Regions from separate parts of the Planococcus sp. BI3 genome, predicted to be linked through region 1. Evidence: a T-box and tRNA genes for the amino acid it is inferred to sense, from the RefSeq annotation. Region 1 holds a T-box; the other holds one or more tRNA genes.

Region 1 (4,415 bases):
TTTTGTGAAACCGAGATTCCTCCGCCTGAAGTGAATTCACTCGGTGTGTTGGACAAAGCGGCATAACGTTTTCCGTTGATAGTGGTGAACGAACCACTTGTTAAACTGTCATCCGCTTTTGTCGGAACCATAGCATCGGCATTGAATAAATCAGATGCCACGAGGCCGGCTGCTGAACAGGCGCCGCCTGGTGCAAGACCTGAAATGCTGCAGAACGAACGTGTTACGACGCCTTCCGGAGCTTTGAATGTTTCGTTGGCTCCGATCAAATCAGGTGAAGTTTGGTAAGTCGAATTCATCAGGCTCGCCCACAACTGATTAACACGGAGTGATGGAGGCAAATTGACATTTTGGAAATTATCAAGTGAATACTTTTCACGATCATATCCAAGCCATAGGCCCATTGTGATGTTCGGGTTATATCCGACCAGCCAAACATCTCTTGTTTCTTGTGTAGTCCCTGTTTTACCGGCAAAATCAGCGCTGAAATTCAGCATATCATTGGCACGGTTGGCTGTTCCTCTATCTGTTTTAAAGACATCCCGCAGCATGTCTGTCAGAACGTAGGCCGTTTGCGGTGTGTAGATTTCCTGTTCTTCGGTTTCGTGTTCAAAAACAATATTGCCATCCGCATCTTCAATGCGTTGGATCATATAAGGTTCGATTCTTTTGCCGCCGTTCGCAATAGTGGCGTATCCACTGGTAAGCTCTTCGACAGAGCCTTCGATTCCGCCGCCCAAGGCAGTTGAAGGATAGAAATTTTCTTTTTCTTCAACTTGCGAGAAGCCGGCATTGATCAAGTAATTGATCGGCATTTTTTCTCTGATTTGGCCGAACAGGCGAAGGGCAGGCAAGTTCTGTGACTGTGCCAATGCATCGCGTGCCGGCATAACGCCTTGTTCACTTGAAGCGATGAAGTTGGCCGGCGTCCAAGGTTTGCCGTTGTCATTTAAGGTGAACTGCACATCGACAACGGGACTTCCAGCACCGATGGTTCCAAATTCAATGGCTGGTCCGTAAACGAGTAAAGGTTTTACGGTCGAGCCGATTGAACGGTATGCTTGAGTCGCATGGTTCAATTCTTCTATTTCGTGGTCACGGCCACCTACAAAACTTAAAATCCGTCCAGTTTTATTTTCAATCATCATGCTTCCGACCTGAACGGGAAGTTCTTTCATTTCTTCTTCGCCGTCTTCGTTGGTTGATGGAACGGTTAATGTGGTGCCGTAGCGGGTGTAGGCATCTTTTGCTTCCTCGTGTGCATCGTATAGATCTTTATTGATGGTCGAGTGGATGCGGTAACCGTTCGATCGGACCGCCCGATCGGCAAGGATGGCGTATTCCTCATAAAGCTTATCATTTTCTTCAAGGGTTTTCGGATCGATTCCGTCATTTTCAGCAAGAACATCCATAATGATCCGAGCCGCCCGTTTTTCGACTTCTACGGATACAAACTTGTTGTTTTCGCGTGCACGATTCTCTTTTTTACGAAAATCCTTTACGATGTCATAGGCAAGGGCTTCGTTGTATTCTTCTTCAGTAATGTACTCGGTTTCTTTCATCCGATACAAAACTGTTTTCATCCGGTCGACTCCGGGTTGCAGCCCTTCGGCCTCTTTCGGCTCACCAGTTGAAGTGTAAGGTGTGTAGCGGAACGGTGCTTTTGGAATTCCGGCGATAAATGCTGCCTGTGGCAGATTCAATTCACTCGCTGAAATATTGAATATACCGTCGGCCGCAGTTTCAATCCCAGCGATATTAGCACCGGTATAGTTTCTGCCGTAAGGGATGATGTTGAGATACGCTTCCATGATTTCGTCCTTTGTCATGAATTTTTCAAGGCGCATGGCAAGCAGGATCTCTTTTGCTTTTCGTTCATAGGAAACTTCGTTGGTCAAGATCTGATTCTTGATCAATTGCTGGGTCAGCGTGGATCCGCCTGTTTGGCTGTCGGAGTTCGAGACATCCTGCAGCAGTCCTCGAAGAATGGCTTTCGGTACAATTCCTTCGTGTTCCATGAAGTATTCATCCTCGGTTGCAAGGACGGCATCGATGGCTACATCGGAGATTTTATCAAGTGAGGTCTCTTTCCGTTCCAGATCTGTCTGAATTTTTCCGATATAGACCTCATTATCGAAAAACATTTCGGAAGTTTCTTCATAGCTGTAGATTTCCCCGCGCATTTCATCGGGAGTCCGAAGCTTTTCTTCATCCACCAGCGAAGCAAAATAGCCGGCCCCGACAGATGCGGCGAAAACTCCGCCAGTCACCAGGAGAATCGCCAGGATCAATGCAAGATTCCATATGACTCCTGATGTGATGCTCAGACGCTTGAACCACTTTGTCGAGGTCCATCTATCGGTTGTTTCTTCGGCTTTGTTTATCCAATTTCTTAATTTATTACGCACGTTATCGCCCTCCTAAAATCCATTATATTATATCATATTCTCATAACTGCACCTAAACTTATTGACAATGTCGCATAATAACGTAAACTACTAGTATATTTCATATTAAAACGTTGAAGGGTCCGAAGTAGAGCGTGCAATTTTGTTTAGAGAGCCGGTGGGTGGTGCAAATCGGTCAAAATGCATGAGTCGAATTACAGACCTGGAGTTTACGGAAGTGCCCCGTTCGGCACATGATGAGAGGGAGAAGAAATTCTCCAAGCTGGGTGGTACCGCGCAATTGCGTCCCTGCATGAATTTTTCATGCAGGGCCTTTTTATGTGGTTTTTTATCGCTCCCATCGTTTTAAAATCTAAGGAGGAATTACAATGGCGAATGAATTGATTCAAGATCTACAATGGCGAGGGCTTTTATACCAGCAGACCGATGAGGAAGGCATGGAGAAATTGCTGGACGAACAGAAAATTTCTTTGTATTGCGGAGTGGACCCGACTGCCGACAGCATGCATATCGGGCATATTGTTCCGTTATTGACGCTGCGCCGCTTTCAGATGCATGGCCACCAGCCAATTTTATTGGTTGGGGGAGCGACCGGCATGATCGGCGATCCTTCAGGCCGGAACGAAGAACGCCAGCTGCAGACGACTGAGCAAATCGACCGCAATGTTGAAGGGATCAAAGTCCAGATGGAACAGATTTTTGATTTCCAATCGGAGAACGGGGCGAAGATGGTCAATAACCGCGACTGGATCGGCAAGATGAGCGTCATCGAATTCCTGCGCGATTACGGCAAACTGATTTCAGTCAACTACATGCTGGCTAAAGATTCAGTGGCTTCACGGTTGGAGACCGGCATCTCGTTTACCGAGTTTTCCTACACATTGATCCAGGCAATCGACTTTAACCATCTATACAACGAGCACAACTGCCGCATCCAGATTGGCGGATCTGACCAATGGGGCAATATCACTTCAGGCCTTGAAATGATCCGCAAAACGCATGACGAGCAAGCAAAAGCATTCGGCATCACCATTCCGCTTGTCACTAAAGCGGATGGGACGAAGTTCGGCAAATCTGCCGGAGGCGCTGTTTGGCTGGATCCGAAAAAAACGACGCCTTATGAATTTTACCAGTTCTGGATCAACGCAGCGGACGCGGATGTCATCAAGTACTTGAAGATCTTCACATTCATCAGCCGTGAAGATATTGAAGCGTTGGAAGTTGCTGTGGAGACAGAAGCACACCTGCGCAAAGCGCAAAAGACACTGGCCGAGGAAATGACCAAATTGATCCACGGCGAAGAGGCACTTGCAGACGCACAGCGCATCACAAAAGCCTTGTTCAGCGGGGACTTGAAAGCTTTGTCTGCTGAAGAGATGAAAGCCGCATTCAAGGACGTACCATCTGTGGAAATGGCGAAAGAAAACAAATCCATCGTTGACCTGATCGTGGAAGCTGGAATTTCTTCTTCGAAACGACAGGCGCGTGAAGATGTTACGAATGGCGCAATTTCTGTAAATGGTGAAAAAGTGGTCGACCTGGAATATATAGTCGACGAAAAAGACCGGATGGAAGATGCATTTGCCATCATTCGCCGCGGCAAAAAGAAATACCATATGGTCCAATTTCAGTAACAAGCCTCTAAACAGGACAGCCGGATTTTCCGGGCTGTCCTGTTTTTTCTATTCAGCTGGAAAATGCAAAATCCAGGTTTATCCGAAAAGCCAGCGGGTAACATGAGGAATGAACGACGATTGACTTTACTAAAACTTCAAGGAGGCGTTAGCAATGTCAAGAGTAGTTGGCTCTTACGAAACAGAAAACCAAGCAATCCGCGCAATCGAAGAACTGCAGCGGGAAGGGTACAGCAGTGAAGACATCTCGGTATTGAGTAAAGATAAGCGGGAAACTGAAGCCGTGGCTGAAGAGACGGGAACACAGGCGGGAGAAGGCGCAGCGGCGGGGGCAGCGACTGGTGGAGTGTTGGGCGGCCTCGGCGGGGTACTT
Region 2 (4,415 bases), 1.3 Mb from region 1:
GAAAAGTGCGGGGATGAGGTGTGGGTAGCGGAGAAATTCCAATCGAACCTGGAGATAGCTGGTTCTCTCCGAAATAGCTTTAGGGCTAGCCTCAAGATTGAGAATCCTGGAGGTAGAGCACTGTTTGGACTAGGGGCCCATCCCGGGTTACCGAATTCAGACAAACTCCGAATGCCAGTGATTTATGCTTGGGAGTCAGACTGCGAGTGATAAGATCCGTAGTCAAGAGGGAAACAGCCCAGACCACCAGCTAAGGTCCCCAAATATCCGTTAAGTGGAAAAGGATGTGGCGTTGCTTAGACAACCAGGATGTTGGCTTAGAAGCAGCCATCATTTAAAGAGTGCGTAATAGCTCACTGGTCGAGTGACACTGCGCCGAAAATGTACCGGGGCTAAACGGATTACCGAAGCTGTGGATGGACATCGTAGATGTCCGTGGTAGGAGAGCGTTCTAAGGGCGTTGAAGTCAGACCGCAAGGACTGGTGGAGCGCTTAGAAGTGAGAATGCCGGTATGAGTAACGAAAGACGGGTGAGAATCCCGTCCACCGAATGCCCAAGGTTTCCTGAGGAAGGCTCGTCCGCTCAGGGTTAGTCGGGACCTAAGTCGAGGCCGATAGGCGTAGACGATGGACAACAGGTTGATATTCCTGTACCACCTCCCCGCCGTTTGAGCAATGGGGGGACGCAGAAGGATAAGGAGAGCGTGCCGTTGGTTGTGCACGTCCAAGCAGTGAGGCGTGGAATGAGGCAAATCCCATTCCTGATACGTTGAGCTGTGATGGCGAGAGGCCTAGCCTCGGAGTCCCTGATTTCACACTGCCAAGAAAAGCCTCTAGCGAGGCGGGAGGTGCCCGTACCGCAAACCGACACAGGTAGGCGAGAAGAGAATTCTAAGGTGAGCGAGTGAACTCTCGTTAAGGAACTCGGCAAAATGACCCCGTAACTTCGGGAGAAGGGGTGCTCTGGTAGGGTGTATAGCCCGAGAGAGCCGCAGTGAATAGGCCCAGGCGACTGTTTAGCAAAAACACAGGTCTCTGCAAAACCGTAAGGTGACGTATAGGGGCTGACGCCTGCCCGGTGCTGGAAGGTTAAGGGGAGTGCTTAGCGCAAGCGAAGGTGCGAACTGAAGCCCCAGTAAACGGCGGCCGTAACTATAACGGTCCTAAGGTAGCGAAATTCCTTGTCGGGTAAGTTCCGACCCGCACGAAAGGCGTAACGATCTGGGCACTGTCTCAACGAGAGACTCGGTGAAATTATAGTACCTGTGAAGATGCAGGTTACCCGCGACAGGACGGAAAGACCCCGTGGAGCTTTACTGTAGCCTGATATTGAATTTTGGTGCAACTTGTACAGGATAGGTAGGAGCCTTTGAGCCCGGAGCGCCAGCTTCGGGGGAGGCGTCAGTGGGATACTACCCTGGTTGTATTGAAATTCTAACCCACACCCCTGATCGGGGTGGGAGACAGTGTCAGGCGGGCAGTTTGACTGGGGCGGTCGCCTCCTAAAGAGTAACGGAGGCGCCCAAAGGTTCCCTCAGAATGGTTGGAAATCATTCGCAGAGTGTAAAGGCAGAAGGGAGCTTGACTGCGAGACGTACAGGTCGAGCAGGGTCGAAAGACGGGCTTAGTGATCCGGTGGTTCCGCATGGAAGGGCCATCGCTCAACGGATAAAAGCTACCCCGGGGATAACAGGCTTATCTCCCCCAAGAGTCCACATCGACGGGGAGGTTTGGCACCTCGATGTCGGCTCATCGCATCCTGGGGCTGTAGTCGGTCCCAAGGGTTGGGCTGTTCGCCCATTAAAGCGGTACGCGAGCTGGGTTCAGAACGTCGTGAGACAGTTCGGTCCCTATCCGTCGCGGGCGCAGGAAATTTGAGAGGAGCTGTCCTTAGTACGAGAGGACCGGGATGGACACACCGCTGGTGTACCAGTTGTTCTGCCAAGGGCATCGCTGGGTAGCTATGTGTGGCCGGGATAAGTGCTGAAAGCATCTAAGCACGAAGCCCCCCTCAAGATGAGATTTCCCATTGCGCAAGCAAGTAAGATCCCTCAAAGACGATGAGGTAGATAGGTTCGAGGTGGAAGCGTGGCGACACGTGCAGCTGACGAATACTAATCGATCGAGGACTTAACCAAACAACCGTACGGATTCTTGCATGGAATCAATGTCGTGTATCCAGTTTTGAGCGAACAAGCTCAAGCAAAAAATAGTCCAGTGATGATGGCAAAGAGGCCACACCCGTTCCCATCCCGAACACGGCAGTTAAGCTCTTTTGCGCCGATGGTAGTTGGGGGTCTCCCCCTGTGAGAGTAGGACGTCGCTGGGCTATTCTATGTTTATTTTTTGTACCTAATGATTCTTTTACCTTGCTTCCATAGCTCAGCAGGTAGAGTGCTTCCATGGTAAGGAAGAGGTCACCGGTTCGAATCCGGTTGGAAGCTTTTGTTTTCTTTTAGGAGTTTATTAGCAGGAAGTTAAACATATTTATTTTAACCAAGGCCCCTTGGTCAAGCGGTTAAGACACCGCCCTTTCACGGCGGTAACACGGGTTCGAATCCCGTAGGGGTCACCAATTTTTATGGAGGATTAGCTCAGCTGGGAGAGCATCTGCCTTACAAGCAGAGGGTCGGCGGTTCGATCCCGTCATCCTCCACCATTTTTTCGTAAATTCATACGGTGGGGTAGCGAAGTGGCTAAACGCGGCGGACTGTAAATCCGCTCCTTCGGGTTCGGCAGTTCGAATCTGCCCCCCACCACCAGTTTTCTTATATCTAGCAATGGGGTATAGCCAAGCGGTAAGGCAACGGGTTTTGATCCCGTCATGCCCTGGTTCGAATCCAGGTACCCCAGCCATTTTTTACTATGAGCCATTAGCTCAGCTGGTAGAGCATCTGACTTTTAATCAGAGGGTCGAAGGTTCGAATCCTTCATGGCTCATTTTCAAATTCCTTGCGCCTGTTCAGCGCGGGGCCTTAGCTCAGCTGGGAGAGCGCGTCGCTGGCAGTGACGAGGTCAGGGGTTCGAGCCCCCTAGGCTCCATTGTTCCATGTGTATTTGTACTATCCATGTGTAAAAAAGCCGTATCCATTAATTTGGATACGGCTTTTTTTTAGGTTCCGATATATTCCGATTGTGGGCGGAAAATGACGTTATTCTCCTGTTGTTCCAGTGCGTGTGCGGTCCATCCGATAATGCGGGCGATGCTGAAGGTCGGTGTGAACAACCCTGTCGGCATGGCAATCGACCTCATGATGGCCGCTGCATAGAACTCCACATTGGTATAGAGCGCGCGTCCCGGTTTGCGCTCGTTCAGCAGCTCGATGATGCGAGCCTCGGCAGTAGCCGCCAAGTCGAGCCATGGATCTTCTCCTTGCAGATCCAGGCATTTCTTACGGAGGACAACCGATCGGGGGTCTTCTGTCCGGTAGACACGGTGGCCGAATCCCATGATCTTTTCTCCTCGGTCCAGTTTTTCTGAAATCACAGCATCAATGCGGTCTTCAGATTTCATTCGATCGAGCAGGTCAATGACACCGGATGGCGCACCTCCGTGAAGCGGGCCTTTCATGGTGCCGAGGGCTGACGTCACGGCAGATACGAGATCGGACTTGGTGGAGATGGTGACGCGGGCTGCAAAAGTCGAAGCGTTCATGCCATGCTCCATCGTCAATTTCAAATAAGTCTCGAGCGCTTCCGTCTGTGCAGCAGTCGGCTCCTGTCCGTTGATCATCCACAGGTAGTTGGCAGTATGCCCCAAATTAGCTCGCGGCGCAATCGGCTCCTGCCCGTTTTGAAGGCGGTAAAAAAGAGCGGTCATCACCGGCAGTGCGGCTGTCAGTGCAATCGCTTGTTCTGCAGAAGACAAGGCTTGGAATTTGGCATCGGGATAAGCGGATACCAGTGTCCGCATGGCATCCATTAAAGAGGTTTCTTTTGGCAGCAGCTGAGCGATGCGGACAATATGTGCCGGCAATTCCCGGCAGTTGGTCAATTGTTGCTGAAGCTGTTGCAACTGCGGAGCATCGGGCCACTGGCCATGCCAGAGAAAATAAGCAGTTTCTTCGAACGACCTGCCTTCTATAACACTTTCCACCAATTGCCCCCGGTAGCGCAGTTCTCCCCGTTCTCCATCAACAGAGGCAATGGCAGTTTGAACAGCTACTACACCTTTCAATCCTGGCTGAAACATGTGAAATTCCTCCTTTTTCTTTTAGTTTACTCCTCTGATTTGATAAAAAAAAATAAAGATATATAATTGAGACAATTAAGAATAGTAATCGAGATGAGGGATGTCATGGAAGTCCAGTGGTTGAGAACCTTCGTGGATGCTTCAGAAACCTTGAATTTCAGAATGAGCTCGGAACGCTTGATGATGTCCCAGCCAAGTGTCACTGTCCATATCCGGTTGCTGG

What was found. The T-box of region 1 lies ahead of tyrS (tyrosine--tRNA ligase). A T-box ahead of a tRNA ligase gene usually reads a tRNA of that ligase, here a tRNA-Tyr.
Region 2: it has a tRNA-Tyr gene. The T-box ahead of tyrS (tyrosine--tRNA ligase) is inferred to sense a tRNA for this amino acid. The anticodon was not compared.

What each region holds. Positions count from the first base shown of each region.
Region 1 is NZ_CM155266.1:1,223,592-1,228,006, reverse strand. Features, by position in the region: gene AC1MEO_RS06180 (transglycosylase domain-containing protein) at 1-2,408, opposite strand, end outside; T-box leader at 2,513-2,701, shown strand; gene tyrS (tyrosine--tRNA ligase) at 2,777-4,042, shown strand; gene AC1MEO_RS06170 (general stress protein) at 4,197-4,415, shown strand, end outside.
Region 2 is NZ_CM155266.1:2,494,878-2,499,292, reverse strand. Features, by position in the region: rRNA gene AC1MEO_RS12575 (23S ribosomal RNA) at 1-2,138, shown strand, start outside; rRNA gene rrf (5S ribosomal RNA) at 2,214-2,329, shown strand; tRNA gene AC1MEO_RS12565 (tRNA-Thr) at 2,372-2,444, shown strand; tRNA gene AC1MEO_RS12560 (tRNA-Glu) at 2,501-2,575, shown strand; tRNA gene AC1MEO_RS12555 (tRNA-Val) at 2,584-2,659, shown strand; tRNA gene AC1MEO_RS12550 (tRNA-Tyr) at 2,679-2,762, shown strand; tRNA gene AC1MEO_RS12545 (tRNA-Gln) at 2,782-2,856, shown strand; tRNA gene AC1MEO_RS12540 (tRNA-Lys) at 2,868-2,940, shown strand; tRNA gene AC1MEO_RS12535 (tRNA-Ala) at 2,970-3,042, shown strand; gene AC1MEO_RS12530 (citrate synthase/methylcitrate synthase) at 3,113-4,192, opposite strand; gene AC1MEO_RS12525 (LysR family transcriptional regulator) at 4,298-4,415, shown strand, end outside.